Linked DNA regions of Variovorax terrae. The protein of the gene in region 1 interacts with the protein of each later gene in a pairwise test. Links are inferred from orthologs where the notes say so. Each region holds a gene or a part of one and is shown on either strand. Other genes may lie near its edges.

Evidence for each region.
Region 2: the proteins of rlmN (region 1) and ftsZ interact in binary tests that used the Escherichia coli proteins (3 or more experiments, as listed by UniProt). The link is inferred for Variovorax terrae from one-to-one orthologs.

The regions. Positions count from the first base shown.
Region 1 is NZ_JALGBI010000001.1:2,139,761-2,148,564, reverse strand. The notes cover bases 1,820-4,673. They hold rlmN (dual-specificity RNA methyltransferase RlmN), read left to right. Parts: upstream 1,820-2,600; coding sequence 2,601-3,746; downstream 3,747-4,673. Other genes in these bases: MMF98_RS10115 (helix-turn-helix domain-containing protein), read left to right, coding at 4,579-4,673; pilW (type IV pilus biogenesis/stability protein PilW), read left to right, coding at 3,750-4,586; ndk (nucleoside-diphosphate kinase), read left to right, coding at 2,161-2,586; MMF98_RS10135 (pseudouridine synthase), read left to right, coding at 1,820-2,014. Also shown: SMC-Scp complex subunit ScpB, read left to right, coding at 1-578; more of MMF98_RS10135, read left to right, coding at 575-1,819; more of MMF98_RS10115, read left to right, coding at 4,674-5,550; ispG (flavodoxin-dependent (E)-4-hydroxy-3-methylbut-2-enyl-diphosphate synthase), read left to right, coding at 5,550-6,821; hisS (histidine--tRNA ligase), read left to right, coding at 6,833-8,128; MMF98_RS10100 (YfgM family protein), read left to right, coding at 8,142-8,804.
Region 2 is NZ_JALGBI010000001.1:450,496-459,289, forward strand. Bases 1,249-4,092 are described here. They hold ftsZ (cell division protein FtsZ), read left to right. Parts: upstream 1,249-1,977; coding sequence 1,978-3,207; downstream 3,208-4,092. Other genes in these bases: ftsA (cell division protein FtsA), read left to right, coding at 1,249-1,834; lpxC (UDP-3-O-acyl-N-acetylglucosamine deacetylase), read left to right, coding at 3,400-4,092. In the rest of the region: MMF98_RS02035 (cell division protein FtsQ/DivIB), read left to right, coding at 1-575; more of ftsA, read left to right, coding at 605-1,248; more of lpxC, read left to right, coding at 4,093-4,323; MMF98_RS02055 (hypothetical protein), read left to right, coding at 4,352-4,528; crossover junction endodeoxyribonuclease RuvC, read right to left, coding at 4,542-5,090; MMF98_RS02065 (phosphatidate cytidylyltransferase), read right to left, coding at 5,134-6,123; MMF98_RS02070 (lysophospholipid acyltransferase family protein), read right to left, coding at 6,194-6,805; MMF98_RS02075 (transglycosylase domain-containing protein), read right to left, coding at 6,845-7,588; aroE (shikimate dehydrogenase), read right to left, coding at 7,596-8,426; MMF98_RS02085 (energy transducer TonB), read right to left, coding at 8,447-8,794. UniProt on the Escherichia coli protein: Essential cell division protein that forms a contractile ring structure (Z ring) at the future cell division site. The regulation of the ring assembly controls the timing and the location of cell division.

The DNA.
Region 1 (8,804 bases):
GGGCCGACACGATCAAGACCCTGCTGCAGGACCTGCAGAACGACTGGGCCCAGCGCGGCGTCGAGCTGGTCGGCGTGGCCAGCGGCTGGCGCTTCCAGAGCCGGCCCGAGATGCGCGAATACCTGGACCGGCTGCATCCCGAGAAGCCGCCCAAGTACACCCGCGCCACGCTGGAGACGCTGGCCATCATCGCCTACCGCCAGCCGGTCACGCGCGGCGACATGGAAGACATCCGCGGCGTCACCATCAACACGCTGATCCTCAAGCAGCTCGAGGACCGGGGCTGGGTCGAGGTCATCGGCCACCGCGAGGCGGTCGGCCGTCCGGCGCTGTTCGCCACCACGCGGCAGTTCCTCGACGATCTCGGCATCGAATCGCTCGACCAGCTGCCCATGCTGGACAACCCGGCCCAGCAGGCCAGCGTGCTGGAATCCCTGAACCATCTGAGCGCCACATTGCAGCCGGGCCTGCCCATCGATGCGGACGCACCCCACGAGGAAGAGGCCGCGGTCACCGCGGCGGAGTCCGGCGAGGTCGCCTCGGGCGACGAGGCCGGGCCCATTGGAACCCCATCATGAACGAACACACTCCCGGCACGGCAACCCAGGCATCCGCCGACGAAATTGAGGAAAACAAGGCGCAGGTCCTTGTCCCGCGGCCGCGAGATGCTATGGAATCTGTAGCAGAGGAAGCACTCGAAGCGCAGGACGACGACCGCGACGAGGAGGATGACGAAGACGACGAGGACGGCCCTGGCCGCCGCCGCGCGTCCGAGGCGCCGCGTGCTGCCGAGCCGGAGGCCAACCGCTTTGCCGACGTGGTGTCGGGCCAGTTCGATGCCGACGAGGAGAGCGCCGAGCTGGCGCCGCCCAAGCGCGTGCTGGGCGCCCAGGTCGACACGCCCAAGCTGCACAAGGTGCTGGCCCAGGCCGGGCTGGGTTCGCGCCTCGAGATGGAGCAGCTCATCATGGAAGGGCGCATCTCGGTCAACAACGAGCCGGCCCACATCGGCCAGCGCATCCAGTTCGGCGATTCCGTCAAGGTCAACGGCAAGCCGATCCGCTTTCGCATCGCGCCGCCGCCGGCCCGGGTGATCGCCTACCACAAGCCGGTGGGCGAGGTCGTGACGAACGACGATCCGCAGAACCGGCCCACCGTGTTCCGCAAGCTGCCCAAGCTGTTCCAGGGCAAATGGCAGTCGGTCGGCCGGCTCGACCTGAACACCGAAGGCCTGCTGCTGTTCACCAGCTCGGGCGAACTGGCCAACAAGCTCATGCACCCGCGCTTCGGGCTGGAGCGCGAGTACGCGGTGCGCGTGCTCGGCGCCTTGAGCAACGAGGAGCGGCAGCGCCTGCTGGACGGCGTGAAGCTGGACGACGGCATGGCCCAGTTCGGCTCGATCGAGGACGGCGGTGGCGAAGGCTCCAACTGCTGGTACCGGGTGACGATTTCCGAGGGCCGCAACCGCGAGGTGCGGCGCATGTTCGAGGCGGTCGGCCATGCCGTGAGCCGCCTGATCCGCATCCGCTACGGCGCCATGGTGCTGCCGCGCGGGCTCAAGCGCGGGGCCTGGATGGAGCTCGACGAGCGCGACATCCGCGCCCTGATGCAGGCCGCCGGCGCCGAGCGGGCTGCCGGCCGCGGCCAGGCGGGCGGGCAGGCCGATGACGCCGAAGGCCAGGGCCGCGGCGGCAATCGCAACAACCGCCGCCGGGGCGGGCGCAGCGGCGGGCCGCGTGGCGACGGCCAGCGCCAGCCGCCCTCCCAGGCGGGCAACGGCAATGGCGGCGGCCAGGGCCAGCGGCGCAAGGACCGCTCCGACCGTGGCGACCGCCAGGGGCAGGGCGGCAATGCGCAGCCCGATCCGATGAAAACCGCCTTCGGCTACATCGGTGCCGACAGTTTCACGCGCCAGCGCCAAGGCCCGGGCCAGGGACAGCGCCGCGGCCCCGGGGGCGGCGGTGGCATGGGCGGCGGACAGCGCCGGGGCGGCGGTGGCGGCCGCGGCCGCTGATCCGGACGCCAGGCGGCGCGCACGGCCGCGCTGACAGGATTGTTTTTGCCTGATTTCACGGGGAAATCACCCGGGCAGGCTAAAATACAAGGCTTTGCCCAATGGGCGAAAAATCGAAACCACAAGTTCAGGATCAAAGACTCATCATGGCTATCGAACGCACCCTTTCCATCATCAAACCCGACGCTGTGGCGAAAAACGTGATCGGCCAGATCTACGCCCGTTTCGAGGCCGCCGGCCTGAAGATCGTGGCCGCCAAGATGGCCCACCTGTCGCGCGGCGAAGCCGAAGCCTTCTACGCCGTGCACAAGGAACGTCCCTTCTTCAAGGACCTGGTGGATTTCATGATCTCCGGCCCGGTGATGATCCAGGCGCTCGAAGGCGAGAACGCCATCCTGAAGAACCGCGAGCTGATGGGCGCGACCGATCCCAAGAAGGCGGCCCCGGGCACCATCCGCGCCGACTTCGCCGACAGCATCGATGCCAATGCCGTGCACGGCTCCGATGCCGCCGAAACCGCCCAGGTGGAAGTCGGCTTCTTCTTCCCCGGCATGAACGTTTACTCCCGGTAATCGTTCCCGATGCGATGACGGCCAACCTGCTCGACCACGACCTCGACGGTTTGGCCGCCTTCTGCGAGCGGCTCGGCGAAAAACGCTTCCGGGCCACCCAGCTGTTCCGCTGGATCCACCAGAAGGGCGCTTCCGACTTCGACCAGATGAGCGATCTGGCCAAGTCGCTGCGCGAGAAGCTCAAGACGGCGGCCCATGTGCAGGGCCTGCCCGTCATCACCCAGCACGAGTCCGCCGACGGCACCATCAAGTGGCTGTTCGACGTGGGCGACGGCAATGCCGTCGAAGCCGTTTTCATTCCCGAGGATGACCGGGGCACGCTGTGCGTGTCGTCGCAGGCCGGCTGCGCGGTCGGCTGCCGCTTCTGCTCCACCGGCCACCAGGGCTTCAGCCGCAACCTGACCGCGGGCGAAATCATCGCCCAGCTCTGGTTCGCCGAGCATTTCCTGCGCCGGCATCTGAAGACCGACGAGCGCGTGATCTCCAACGTGGTGATGATGGGCATGGGTGAGCCGCTGCAGAACTATGCGGCGCTGGTGCCTGCATTGCGCACCATGCTGGACGACCATGGCTACGGCCTGTCGCGCCGCCGCGTCACCGTGTCCACCTCCGGCGTGGTGCCGATGATGGACCGGCTCGGCGAGGACTGCCCGGTGGCGCTGGCCGTCTCGCTGCATGCGCCCAACGATGCGCTGCGCGACAACCTGGTGCCGCTGAACCGCAAGTACCCGCTGGCCGAGCTGCTCGATGCCTGCCAGCGCTACCTGGCCCATGCGCCGCGCGACTTTATCACCTTCGAATACTGCATGCTCGACGGCGTGAACGACCAGCCCGAGCACGCGCACCAGCTGATCGACCTGGTGCAGCGCCACGCGGGGCGGGGCGTGTCGTGCAAGTTCAACCTGATTCCCTTCAATCCTTTTCCCGCCTCCGGACTGACGCGCTCGCCCCACAGCCGCGTGGTGGCATTCGCCAAAATCCTCAGTGATGCTGGTATCGTGACGACCGTGCGCAAAACCCGCGGCGACGATATCGATGCCGCTTGCGGCCAGCTCGCCGGGGACGTGAAAGACCGCACCCGCGTGGGCGAACGCATCACTAGGCAGCGCACCGTGATGTTGAAACCGGCCGGCGCACTGGCCGCTACCAAGGAGAGCTGAGGCATGAAAAGGTCCGCTGTGGGGTGGGAGCACGCCAGGCAATGGTTTTTCTGGGCATGGCTGGCCGCCGTCTCGCTGGGAGGGCTGGCGGGCTGCGCGTCCCATTCCTCGGGGCCGGGCGCCTCTGACAGCCACGCCGACCTGGTGACGAACTCCGACGAGCCCGAGGCCCGCAAGCGTGCGCGCATCCGCCTGGAGCTGGCCACCGGCTATTTCGAGCAGGGCCAGACCACAGTGGCGCTGGACGAGCTCAAGCAGGCGATCGCCACCGACCCCAGCTTTGCCGACGCCTACAGCCTGCGCGGCCTGGTCTACATGCGCCTGAACGACGCGCGCATGGCGGAAGACAGCTTTCGCCGGGCCATTTCGCTGAATCCGCGCGATGCCAATGCCCTGCACAACTACGGCTGGCTGATGTGCCAGCAGGCCCGCTACAGCGAGGCCGACCAGGCATTCGCCCAGGTCCTGACCAACCCCACCTACGGCGACCGGGCCAAGACCCTGATGACCCAGGGCCTGTGCCAGGCCCGGGCCGGCAAGCGCGAGGAGGCCGAGCGCAGCCTGTCGCGCGCCTACGAGCTCGACGCCGCCAACCCGGTGACCGGCTACAACCTGGCCCTGCTGTTGTACCAGCGCAGCGAATTCACGCGCGCCCAGTTCTACATCCGGCGCCTGAACAACAGCGAACTGGCCAATGCCGAGTCGCTGTGGCTGGGCGTCAAGGTGGAGCGACGCATGGAGAACCGTGAAGCCATGCAGCAACTGGTGGAGCAGCTCAAGAAGCGCTATCCCCAATCGAAGGAACTCGCGGCGTACGATCGGGGGACTTTCGATGAATGAGTCTGCTGCCTCGATGGCGGACCCGTCCGCAGCCCTGACGCCGGTGATGGAATCCGCCGTGGCGGCGGGGGCGCTGCTGCGCCAGGCGCGGGAAGCCGCGGGCCTGCATATCGCCGCGCTGGCGGTGTCGCTCAAGGTGCCGGTGAAGAAACTGGAGGCGCTGGAAGCGGGCCGCCTCGACCTGCTGCCCGACGCCGTGTTCGTTCGCGCCCTGGCGTCCAGCGTCTGCCGCACGCTCAAGGCCGACCCTGCGCCCATTCTGGACCGGCTGCCGCAACTGGGCGCGCCGCTGCTGAAGCTCGATCAGTCCGGCCTCAACGCGCCTTACCGCGCGCCCAGCGATGCCCCGCGCCCCAGCCTGTGGGGCTCGCTGTCGCGGCCGGGCCTGCTGGCCGTGCTGGCCTTGCTGCTGGCGGCCCTGGTGTTGCTGCTCCTGCCTGCCATGCCGGCGCCGCGCGATGAGCCGCCTGTGGCGGCCGCGGTGCCCGAGCAGCCGCTGCCGGCCGTGGCGGACTCCGCCGCTGCGGCGGCGGCAGCGCTCCCTGCCGCGGCCCGGCTCCCCGATGAAGCCGAGGCCGGCGCGGGGCAGTCCAAACTCCCGGCAGCGGCCACGCCTGCTGCGCCCGCCGTTGCGGCGGCCTCTACGGCGGGTGCTCCGCTGCCATCGGCGTCTGCGGCCGTCGCCGCGCCGCCGGCCGTCGCCGCGGCCGCCATGCCCGCAGCAACCTCCGGCATCGTGGTGTTCAAGGCCCGCGGCGAGTCCTGGGTCGAGGTCACCGATGCCAAGGGCACGGTGCCGCTGCGCAGGATCATGGCGTCCGGCGAGACCGTCGGCGCCTCCGGTGCGCTGCCGCTGTCCGTCATCGTCGGCCGGGCCGACTCCACCCAGGTGGAAGTGCGCGGCAAGCCGCTGGATCTCGTGCCCCTGGCCCGCGACAACGTGGCACGTTTCGAGGTGAAGTGATGGAACCCTGCCTGCCCATCGAACCGGCAGCGCCCAAGGCGCGGCGCTCCCGCCAGTCCAGCGTGGCCTGGGGTTCCCGTGTCGTCACGGTCGGCGGCGATGCGCCCGTGCGCGTGCAGTCCATGACCAACACCGACACGGTGGACGCCATCGGCACCGCCATCCAGGTCAAAGAGCTCGCGATCGCGGGTTCCGAGATGGTTCGCATCACCGTCAACACGCCCGAGGCCGCCGCCCAGGTGCCCTACATCCGCGAGCAGCTCGACCGCATGGGCATCGACGTGCCGCTGATCGGCGACTTCCACTACAACGGCCACCGCCTGCTGACCGACTACCCGGCCTGCGCCGAGGCGCTGAGCAAGTACCGCATCAACCCCGGCAACGTGGGCAAGGGCGACAAGAAGGACCGCCAGTTCGGCCAGATGATCGAAGCCGCGGTGCGCTGGAACAAGCCGGTGCGCATCGGCGTCAACTGGGGCAGCCTCGACCAGGAGCTGCTGGCCAGCCTGATGGACACCAACAGCCAGCGCGCCGAGCCCTGGGACGCCAAGTCGGTGATGTACGAGGCGCTGATCACCTCGGCCATCGACTCCGCCAAACTCGCCGAATCGATGGGCATGGACGGCCGCCAGATCATCCTGAGCTGCAAGGTCAGCGGCGTGCAGGACCTGATCTCGGTCTACCGCGAGCTGGCCCGCCGTTGCGACTATGCGCTGCACCTGGGCCTGACCGAGGCCGGCATGGGTACCAAGGGCACGGCGGCGTCGTCGGTGGCGCTCGGCATCCTGCTGCAGGAAGGCATCGGCGACACCATCCGCGTCTCGCTCACGCCGCAGCCGGGCGAATCGCGCACGCAGGAAGTGGTGATCGCCTCCGAGATTCTGCAGGCCCTGGGCCTGCGCAGCTTCGTGCCCAGCGTCACGGCCTGCCCGGGCTGCGGCCGCACCACCAGCACCACCTTCCAGGAACTGGCCAAGCAGATCGACGACTACCTGCGCGCGCAGATGCCGGTCTGGCGCGCCAAGTACCCGGGCGTCGAGAAGATGAAGGTGGCCGTGATGGGCTGCATCGTCAACGGCCCCGGCGAGAGCAAGCATGCCGACATCGGCATCAGCCTGCCGGGCACCGGCGAGGCGCCGGCCGCGCCGGTGTTCATCGACGGCGAGAAGGCGCTCACGCTGCGTGGCGAGAACATCGCCAGCGAATTCCACCAGATTGTCGAAAACTACATCGAAAAGCGCTTTGGCGAACACATCGCCGAAATCGCCTGAAGAAGAAATCCATGGCTGAGAAACTATCTGCCGTCAAAGGCATGAATGACATTTTGCCGCCCGATTCGGCGCGCTGGGAGTGGTTCGAGTCCAAGGTGCGCGCGCTGATGGCGCGCTATGCCTATGCCAACGTGCGCACGCCCATCGTCGAGCCAACGGCGCTGTTCGTGCGCGGCCTGGGCGAGGTGACCGACATCGTCGAGAAGGAGATGTACTCCTTCGAGGACTCGATGAACGGCGACAGGCTCACGCTGCGTCCCGAGGCCACCGCCGGCATCGTGCGCGCCATGATCGAGCACAACGCGCTGTACAACGGGCCGATGCGGGTCTGGTCCGCGGTGTCGCTGTTCCGCCATGAACGGCCGCAGAAGGGGCGCTACCGCCAGTTCCACCAGATCGACGTCGAGGCGCTGGGCTTTGCCGGGCCGGATGTCGATGCCGAGCAGATCCTGATGTGCCGCGCGTTGCTGCGCGACCTCGGCATCCCGATGGAGCATGTGCGGCTCGAACTCAACAGCCTGGGCCAGCCCAGCGAGCGCATGGCGCACCGGGCCGCGCTGATCGCGCACTTCGAGGCGCATGCCGATGTGCTGGACGAGGACGCCCGGCGGCGGCTGCACAGCAATCCGCTGCGCATCCTCGACACGAAGAACCCGGCCATGCAGGCCATCGTGGAGGCGGCGCCGCAGCTGATGGACTTCCTCGGCGAGGCATCGCTGGCTCACCTGAACGCGGTGCGCGCGGTGCTCGACGCGGCCGGACTGGCCTACCGCATCAACCCGCGCCTGGTGCGCGGCATGGACTACTACAACCTCACCGTGTTCGAGTGGATCACCGACAAGCTCGGCTCGCAGGGCACGGTCTGCGGCGGCGGCCGCTATGACGGCCTGTTCGAGCAGCTCGGCGGCAAGCCGACGCCGGCGGTCGGCTGGGGCATGGGCGTGGAGCGCATGCTGCTGCTGCTCGAGGCGGTCGGCGTGCAGCCGCCCGCGAGCGCCCCCGACGCCTACGCCATCGTGCCCTCGGCCGAGGCTATGCCCGTGGCCATGGTCACCTGCGAGGCGCTGCGCGCCGCAGGCGCCAGCGTGCAGATGCATGCGGGCACGGGGGAGGGCATGGGCAGCATGAAGTCGCAGTTCAAGAAGGCCGACGCCAGCGGCGCGCGCCATGCGCTGATCTTCGGCGCCGACGAGCTGGCCCAGGGTCTGGTGACCGTCAAATCCCTGCGCGACGGCGGTGGCGCCCAGATCGCGCGACCGCTCGCCGAGGCTGCGGCCTGGGCGCCCACCCTACAATCGCTGGCTTAAACCGATACGTCCCATGGCAAAACATCTCGATCTCGAAGAACAAGAACAGCTCGACCAGCTCAAGCATTTCTGGCGTCAATACGGCAATCTCATCACCTGGGTGCTGATTGTGGTGTTCGGCTCGTTTGCGGCCTGGAACGGCTACCAGTACTGGCAGCGCAGCCAGGCGGCGCAGGCCTCGGCGATGTACGACGAAGTCGAGCGCGCCGCCCAGTCCGGCGACCTGTCCCGGCTGGAGCGGGCCCTGGGCGACATGAAGGACAAGTACGGCGGCACCGCCTTCGCCCAGCAGGCGGGCCTGCTGGCGGCCAAGACCTTCTACGACAAGGGCAATGTGGAGGCGAGCCGCTCGGCCCTGGCGTGGGTGGCCGACAAGGCCTCGGACGAAGGCTACCAGGCGCTCGCCCGGCTGCGGCTGGCGGGCCTGCTGCTCGAGACCAAGGCCTACGACGAGGCCCTCAAGCAGCTCTCCGGCTCGTTCCCCAAGGACTTCGAGGCCCTGGTGGCCGACCGCAGGGGCGACATCCTGGTGCTGCAGGGCAAGAAGGCCGAAGCCCGGGCCGACTACGAGAAGGCCTACAAGGGCTTCGACGAGCGTAGCGAGTACCGCCGGCTGGTCGAGGTCAAGCTCAATGCGCTGGGCGTGGACCCCCGGGCTTCCGCCGCTGTCGCGCCG
Region 2 (8,794 bases), 1.7 Mb from region 1 along the record:
CGGGCAATTTCTTCACGGCGGACCTGGCGCAGGTGCGCGCCATCTTCGAGTCCGTGCCCTGGGTGCGCCATGCGGTGGTGCGGCGTGAGTTCCCCAACCGCCTGGACGTGACGCTGCAGGAGCATCAGCCCGTGGCCTATTGGGGGGCGGACGGCGAGTCCCGGCTGGTCAACAGTTTCGGCGAGGTGTTCGAGGCCAACGTGGACGAGGTGGAGGCGGACGAACTGCCGCACCTGAGCGGCCCCGATGGCCAGGCGGCCCAGGTGCTGGCGATGTACCGCGTGCTCAAGCCGCTGTTTGCGCCACTCGACGCCACGGTGGAAGAGCTCGACCTGTCCGGGCGCGGCGGCTGGCGCGTGCAGCTCGACAGCGGCGCGGCGATCGAGCTCGGCCGCGGCTCGCCCGGAGAAGTGGCGGCGCGTGTGCAGCGTTTCACGCACACGCTGACGCAGGTAGTTTCGAAGTATGGACGGAAGGCGGACTCGCTGGAAGCGGCCGATCTGCGCCACGCCGATGGTTACGCGCTGCGCTTGCGCGGCGTGACCACGGTGGGCGCGGACGCCCGCAAGAAGTAGCGGGAACCCAAGACACAACAGGTGCATATATGGCAAAAGAGTACAAGGACCTGGTCGTCGGGCTGGATATCGGGACCGCCAAGGTGATGGTGGTGGTGGCCGAGGTGCTGCCCGGCGGCGAGCTCAAGCTCGCGGGGCTGGGCATCGCGCCGAGCAATGGCTTGAAGCGCGGCGTGGTGGTCAACATCGACGCCACGGTGCAGAGCATCCAGCAGGCGCTCAAGGAGGCCGAGCTGATGGCCGACTGCAAGATCACGCGCGTCTACACCGGCATCACCGGCAGCCACATCCGCGGCATCAACTCCAGCGGCATGGTGGCGGTGAAGGACCGCGAGGTCACGCAGGCCGACGTGGCGCGCGTGGTGGAGACCGCCAAGGCCATCAACATCTCGACCGACCAGCGTTTGCTGCTGGTGGAGCCGCAGGAGTTCGTGATCGACGGCCAGGACGTCAAGGAGCCGATCGGCATGAGCGGCATCCGCCTGGAGGCCAAGGTGCACATCGTCACCGGCGCGCAGAGTGCGGCCGAGAACATCATCAAGTGCGTGCGCCGCTGCGGCCTCGACGTGGACCAGCTCATGCTCAACCCGCTGGCCTCGAGCCTGGCGGTTCTGACCGAGGACGAGCGCGAGCTCGGCGTGGCGCTGGTGGACATCGGCGCCGGCACCACCGACGTGGCGATCTTCACCAACGGCGCGATCCGCCATACGGCCGTGATCCCGATCGCGGGCGACCTGATCACCAGCGACATCGCGATGGCGCTGCGCACGCCTACCAAGGACGCCGAGGACATCAAGGTCGAGGCCGGCTACGCCAAGCAGCTGCTGGCCGACCCCGAGCAGCAGGTGGAAGTGCCGGGCCTGGGCGACCGCGGCCCGCGCATGCTGAGCAAGCAGGCGCTGGCCGGCGTGATCGAACCGCGCATCGAGGAGATCTTCTCGCTGGTGCAGCAGGTGGTGCGCGAATCGGGCTACGAGGAAGTGCTGTCCTCGGGCATCGTGCTCACTGGCGGCAGCGCCGTGATGCCGGGCATGGTGGAGCTGGGCGAGGACATCTTCCTCAAGCCGGTGCGCCGCGGCATCCCGAAGTATGCGAGCGCGCTGTCGGACATGGTGGCCCAGCCGCGCGCGGCCACCGTGATGGGCCTGCTCGAGGAGGCGCGCCTGGCGCGCCTGCGCGGTTTCAAGGTGGCGCAGAAGAACGGCTCCATGAAAACCGCCATGGGCCGCGTCAAGGACTGGTTCGTGGGGAACTTCTGACCATGAAACACAAACTCTGGCTCGCGCGCGGCAGCCCTCACTGGCGATGGCGGTGCACCGATCCGCCGTCATGAACGTTCATGACGCACCCCAACGCAATTACATGGCAACTGCACTATTCAGGAAAAATCAGGAGTAAGAACATGAGCATCGAAATGATTGAAGTAGAGGAATTCAATTTGGGCACCCAGATCAAGGTGATCGGCGTGGGCGGCGGCGGCGGCAACGCGGTCGGGCACATGATCGAGCGCCATGTGCAGGGTGTGGAATTCATCTGCGCCAACACCGACGCGCAGGCCCTGGCCCGCAGCTCCTCGCACAAGACCATCCAGCTCGGCCAGAGCGGCCTGGGCGCCGGCAGCAAGCCCGACAAGGGCCGCGACGCGGCGGAAGCGGCGGCGGACGACATCCGCGAGGCCATCGACGGCGCGCACATGCTGTTCATCACCGCCGGCATGGGCGGCGGCACCGGCACCGGCGCCGCACCGGTGATCGCGCGCATCGCCAAGGAGATGGGCATCCTCACCGTGGGCGTGGTCACCAAGCCGTTCGACTGGGAAGGCGGCCGCCGCATGACCAATGCCGACAACGGCCTGGCCGAGCTCGAGGCCAACGTCGATTCGCTGATCGTGGTGCTCAACGAGAAGCTGCTCGAGGTGCTGGGCGACGACATCACCCAGGACGAGGCCTTCGCCCATGCCAACGACGTGCTCAAGAACGCCGTGGGCGGCATCGCCGAGATCATCAACGTGCCCGGCCATGTGAACGTCGACTTCGAGGACGTGCGCACCGTGATGGGCGAACCCGGCAAGGCCATGATGGGCACGGCCGTGGCGGCCGGCCCGGACCGCGCGCGCATCGCTGCCGAGCAGGCCGTGGCCTGCCCGCTGCTCGAAGGCATCGACCTGTCGGGCGCCAAGGGCGTGCTGGTGCTGATCACCGCGGCCAAGGGTTCGCTGAAGCTCAGCGAGTCCAAGCTCGCGATGAACACCATCCGCGCCTATGCCTCGCCCGACGCGCATGTGATCTACGGCACGGCCTACGACGACGACCTCGGCGACGAGATCCGCGTGACCGTGGTGGCCACCGGCCTGTCGCGCCAGGGCGCGCGCCGCACCGCGCCGCCGCTGCAGGTGCTGCGCACCGGCACCGACAACGTGCCGTTCCATGTGCCGACCGTCAACGCGACCGTCGGCGGTCCCGGCGCGGCGGCGATGGGGGGCGGCATGGCCCAGCCCGACTACAACGGCATGGCCGTGCCCAGCGTGTGGCGCACCAACCGCACCCAGGCGGCGGCCAAGGTCGACGCGCTGGCCTCGGGCGGCATGGACGACTTCGAGATCCCGGCCTTCCTGCGCAAGCAGGCGGATTGATCGACCACCCCCGAAGCGGCCTGCGGCCGCTTCCCCCTCGAGGGGGCGCCACCAGCGGCCCGGCATAGCCGGTTCCGCGGTGGCCGCGAACGGGCCGCGCTGCGCGGGCCCTTGGGGCGGCAATGGTGTGGATAGCCAGAATCCATCTAGCTGAGCGCTGCAGACAGCGCTCTCCCGAATAAAATCATGGGCATGCTCCAGCAACGCACCCTCAAATCCCTGACCAAGGCCGTCGGCGTCGGCCTGCACAGCGGCCAGCGGGTGGAGCTCACGCTGCGGCCCGCGCAGCCGGACACGGGCATCGTGTTCCGGCGCGTGGACCTGCCCGAGCCGGTGGACATTCCGATCTCGGCGCTGGCGGTCAACGACACGCGCCTGGCCTCCACCATCTCGATGGGCGGCGCCAAGGTGCAGACGGTCGAGCACCTGATGTCGGCATTCGCCGGGCTCGGCATCGACAACCTCTACGTGGACATCACCGCCGAGGAGGTGCCGATCCTGGACGGCTCGGCGGCGTCGTTCGTGTTCCTGCTGCAAAGCGCCGGCATCGAGCTGCAGAAGGCGCCCCGGCGCTTCATTCGCGTGACCCGGCCGGTCGAGGTGCGCGAGGGGCAGGGCGACCACCTCAAGTGGGCCCGGCTCGATCCGTACCACGGCTACAAGCTCAGCTTCGAGATCGATTTCGCGCACCGCGTGGTCGACTCCACCGGCCAGCGCGTGGAGTTCGACCTGAGCTCGGGCTCCTACACGCGCGACATCGCGCGCGCGCGTACCTTCGGCTTCACCAAGGACCTGGAGATGATGCGCGCCAACGGCCTGGCCCTGGGCGGCGGGCTGGACAACGCCATCGTGATGGACGACTACAAGGTGCTCAACAGCGACGGCCTGCGCTACGACGACGAGTTCGTCAAGCACAAGATCCTCGACGCCATGGGCGACCTCTATCTGATCGGCAAGCCGCTGCTGGCGGCCTACAGCGCCTTCCGCTCCGGCCACGCGCTCAACAACAAGCTGCTGCGCGAGCTGCTGTCGCGCACCGATGCCTACGAAGTCGTGACCTTCGACGACGAGAAGCAGGCCCCCGCGGGTTTCGCCCGGCCGGCGCGCGCCTGGTAGCGCCGGCGGCCCGTTTTCCGTTCTCGCCATGCTGCTGTTCCGCTGGACGATCATGCTGCTGCTGTTCGCCGCGGCCGTGTCGTTCGCCTTCTACGCCGGCACGGGCCAGCCGCGCTACAAGCGCTTCGGCCTCGTCGTCCTCAAATGGACGCTGATCGCGGCATTCTGTTTCTTTGCCGTGCTGATTCTCGAACGGCTGGCCTGAGCGGCCTGGCCCCTCAGCGGCTGCGCCCGTCGCGGTACATGCCCGTGCTCTTGCGCTGCAGGCCGGTGGCGGCGGCCAGCCGGCCCATGGCCTGCCCGACATGCGCATGCGTGATCGCCAGGCCCAGGGCGTCGGCGGCGTCCGGGCCGGGCAGGCCGGGCAGCTTGAGCAGGCGCTTGACCATCTCCTGCACCTCGGCCTTGCCGGCCTTGCCATAGCCGGCAATCGCCTTCTTCATCTGCAGCGCGGTGTACTCGGCCACCGCGAGGTCGCACGACACCAGCGCGGTGACGCAGGCGCCGCGGGCCTGGCCCAGCAGCAGCGTGGCCTGCGGGTTGACGTTGACGAACACGATCTCGACCGACGCCATCTCGGGCTGGTAGCGCGCCACCACCTCGCCAATGCCCTGGAACAGCACCTTGAGCCGCGCCGGCAGGTCGCCGGTGGGCAGGTGCGTGGTCTTGATCGTGCCGCTGGCCACGTAGGCCAGCGCCGGCCCTTCCGCGTCGATCACGCCGAAGCCGGTGGTCTGCAGTCCGGGGTCGATGCCGAGGATGCGCATGTGCTATGAAATTTGTAGCAACAAAGAACCGTGGGGCGCGGACCTACAGGCCAAAATACCACCGAACGGAGTGGAAAAACACCGGTGCGGCGAAACACAGGGCGTCGACCCGGTCGAGCAGGCCGCCCGCGCCGGTCACCGACTGGCCCTGGGCGCCCCAGTTGGTGATGCCGCGGTCGCGCTTGAGGGCCTTCATCACGAAGTGGCCCATCGAGCCAGCGATGCACGCGATGAGGGCCATCGCCAGCGCCTGGCCGGGCTTGAACGGCGTGATGCCCGCCAGCAGCCCGCCCAGGAAGCTGGCCACGGCCACGCCGATGGCCCAGCTCTTCCAGTTGAAGCTTTTGCTGACGTTCGGCGCGACGGGCGGGCGCTGCATGCGGCGGCTCGCCAGGTGCTGCACGATCATGCAGCTTTGCACCACGAAGACCAGGAAGAACACCAGGAAGGCGTTCTTGCCCGCGTAGCCCGGAAACTTCAGCAGCAGCAGCGCGGGCACGTGGCTCATGCCGTAGATGCAGACCATGATGCCCCATTGCAGCTTGGCATTGCGCTCCAGGAAGCGGTGCGGATCGTCGGCCAGGGCGCTGACCACGGGAATCGCCAGGAACACATAGACCGGGATGAACACCGTGAACAGGTCGAAATGCGCCGTGCCCACCAGCCAGAACTGGATCGGCAGCACCACGAAGAACGCCAGCACCAGGCTGCGGTGGTCGCCCCGGCGCGTGGGCGACAGCGTGATGAACTCGCGCAACGCGAAGAACGAGACGATGCCGAACAGCACCGTCGCCACGCGCTCGCCCGAGGCCCAGCCGACCCAGAACACCACCACCATGAGCCACGAGGTCTTGAGCAGGCCGTTGAAGTTCCTCAGCTCGAGACGCCGGGCCTCGCTCCCGGCATCGTCGCCGCGCTCGCGCAGCGAGAGGATCAGCACGACCGTGCTGACGATGGCCAGCAGGCCGAACACGATGAGAAAGAGCGCGCCCACCTGCTGGGTCGCGCTCAGGCTGCGCAGGAACTGGTTCATCGGCGGGCCGCCTTGGCGCGGGCGGGGCCGCGCAGCCGGCCGGTGGCGGCGTGGGGGGTGGGGTGCATGCTCATACGTCTCTCAGTGCGATGACGGCCTGCCGCGCGCGGTCCAGGAAGGCGCGGCGCTCCTCGCCGGGCTCCACCCGCAGCGGGGCGCCGAAGGTCACGGAGCAGAGGATCGGCACCGGCACCACCTCGCCCTTGGGCATCACGCGCTGCACGTTGTTGATCCAGGCCGGCACCAGCACCACGCCGGGAAACTTCTCGGCCAGGTTGTACAGGCCGGCCTTGAAGGCCTGCGGCTCCTCGGCGTTGCCGCGCGTGCCCTCGGGGAAGAGGATGATCGAGTCGCCGTTGTTGAGCGCCTCGATCAGCGGCTCCAGCGGGTCTTGGTCACCCGTGCGTGCCCGGTCCACGTAGATGGCGTTGAACACCGCGGTGGTGATCCACTGCTTGAACGGGGTCTGGGTCCAGTAGTCCTTGGCCGCGATCGGCCGCGTGATGCTGCGCAGTTCCTCGGGCAGCGCGGCCCAGATCATGACGAGGTCGGCGTGGCTCTGGTGGTTGGCGAAATAGATGCGCTGCTCGGCCTTGGGCGGGCAGCCGTACCAGCGGGCCTGGGCGCCGGTGAGGAATCGGATCAGGCCCAGCAGGGACAGGCTCATCAACTTGGCAAGCATGGCGTGATGATACGGGCAGCCGCCGCTGCGCCGGCCCGCTCAGGGCAGCTCGGCGTCGCCCATGCGCGCCACGATGGTCGAGGCGCGATTCGACAGGTAGGCCGAGTTGGGCAGCTTCTCGAAGAATTTCGGGCGCGGCAGCATCACCGCGAGCCGCGCGGCCTCGTAGGCGCTGAGCCGCGCCGCGGGCTTGCGGTAGTAGTGCTGGGCCGCCGCCTCGGCGCCGAACACGCCGTCGCCCCACTCCACGCTGTTGAGGTAGATCTCGAGGATGCGCTGCTTGCCCAGCAGGTGCTCGAGCAGCAGGGTCAGCACGAACTCCTGTCCCTTGCGCAGCAGCGTGCGCTCGCCCGACAGCAGCAGGTTCTTGGCGAGCTGCTGGGTGATGGTGGAGCCGCCCACGATCTTGGGCGCGCGCGCAGTGGGCCGGGTGCTGGAGCGCGCGAGCTGGGCGCGCCGCGCCGCCTGCTCCTCGGCCTTGGCGTTCTTCTGCCAGGCCTTCTCGATGGCGTCCCAGTCCACGCCGTCGTGGTTGACGAAGCTATCGTCCTCCGAGGCGATCACGGCGCGCTTGAGGTTGTCGGAAATCTGCGCATAGGGCACCCATTGCTGGCGCCAGGGCAGGCGGCCGGTCTCGGTGGCGAGGCGCCAGGCTTCCGAGCGCTGGAAGGTGGTGGACTGCGGGTCGACCACCAGCATCAGGGCGATGCGGCCCACGAAGAACAGCTGCAGGGCCACGGCCGCCACCACGACGAGCCCGATCCAGCGCAGCAGGGCTTTCATGGCCGCTTCATCCGAAGGTGGCGCGCATCTCGGCCAGCAGATCGGCCGTGGGCGGACGCACGCCGCGCCACAGCAGGAAGGCTTCGGCCGCCTGCTCCACCAGCATGCCCAGGCCGTCGCGCGGCACGGCGCCATGTTCGCGCGCCCAGGCCATGAAGCCCTGCGCGGCGGGGCCGTACATCATGTCCACCGCCAGCGCGCCGGGCTTGAGCACGCTCGCGGGCACCGGAATCGCGGCGCCGTTCAAACTGCTGGCCGTGGCGTTGATGATCACATCGAAATGGCCCCGAAGTCCTTGCAGGGTGGACGTTTGCAGCTCTGTTTTTTGTAGTAGTGCGAGGCTGGCGTGGCGCGCCGCCAGCACATCGGCCCGCTCCTGCGTGCGGTTGGCGAGGGTGAGGCTGCGCGGCCGGGCGCCGAGCAGCGGGCCCAGCACGCCGGCCGCGGCGCCGCCCGCGCCGATCAGCAGCAGGTCGCACCCGGCAAGGTCGACGCCGGCGTGGCGCGTGATGTCGTTGACCAGGCCCACGCCATCGGTGTTGTCGGCCTGGATGCCGCCGTCGGCCTCGAAGCGCAGGGTGTTGACGGCCTGCGCCAGGCGGGCGCGCTCCGTGGTGTGGCTGGCCAGCGCGGCCGCCTCGAACTTGAAGGGCACGGTGACGTTGCAGCCGCGGCCGCCTTCGGCACGGAAGGCCTGCACGGCGGCGGCGAAGCCATCGAGCGGCGCCAGCCGCTTGCCGTAGTGCAGCGACTGGCCGGTGAGTTCGGCAAAGCGGGCGTGGATCCACGGCGACTTGCTGTGCTCCACCGGGTTGCCCATCACGCAGTATTGATCCATGGGGTGCGGCGCCGCCGGGTTCAGCGGGCGGTGAGTTTGGTTTCCAGGGTTTCGTCGCGCGTGAACTTGAAGCGCGACACCACCACGATCTGGTCGGCCTTGCGGCGCATCGCGTCGCTGAAGCGGCCGAACGGCCCGGCGCCGCGGGCGATGGCCTGGGCCCGCCGGTCCAGCGTGAGGTTGCCCGAGGTCTCGACCACCTCGGTGGCGAGCAGGCGGCCGTCGTGGTTGACCGTCACGATCATGGTGAGCTCGCCGTAGAGCTTCTTGCCCGCGGTCTCGGGGAAGTTCTCGGTGCCGCGATCCTCGATGCGGCGGCGCAGGCTGTCGTAGTACACCGCGTACACCTCCTCGCGCGTGGCGGGGCT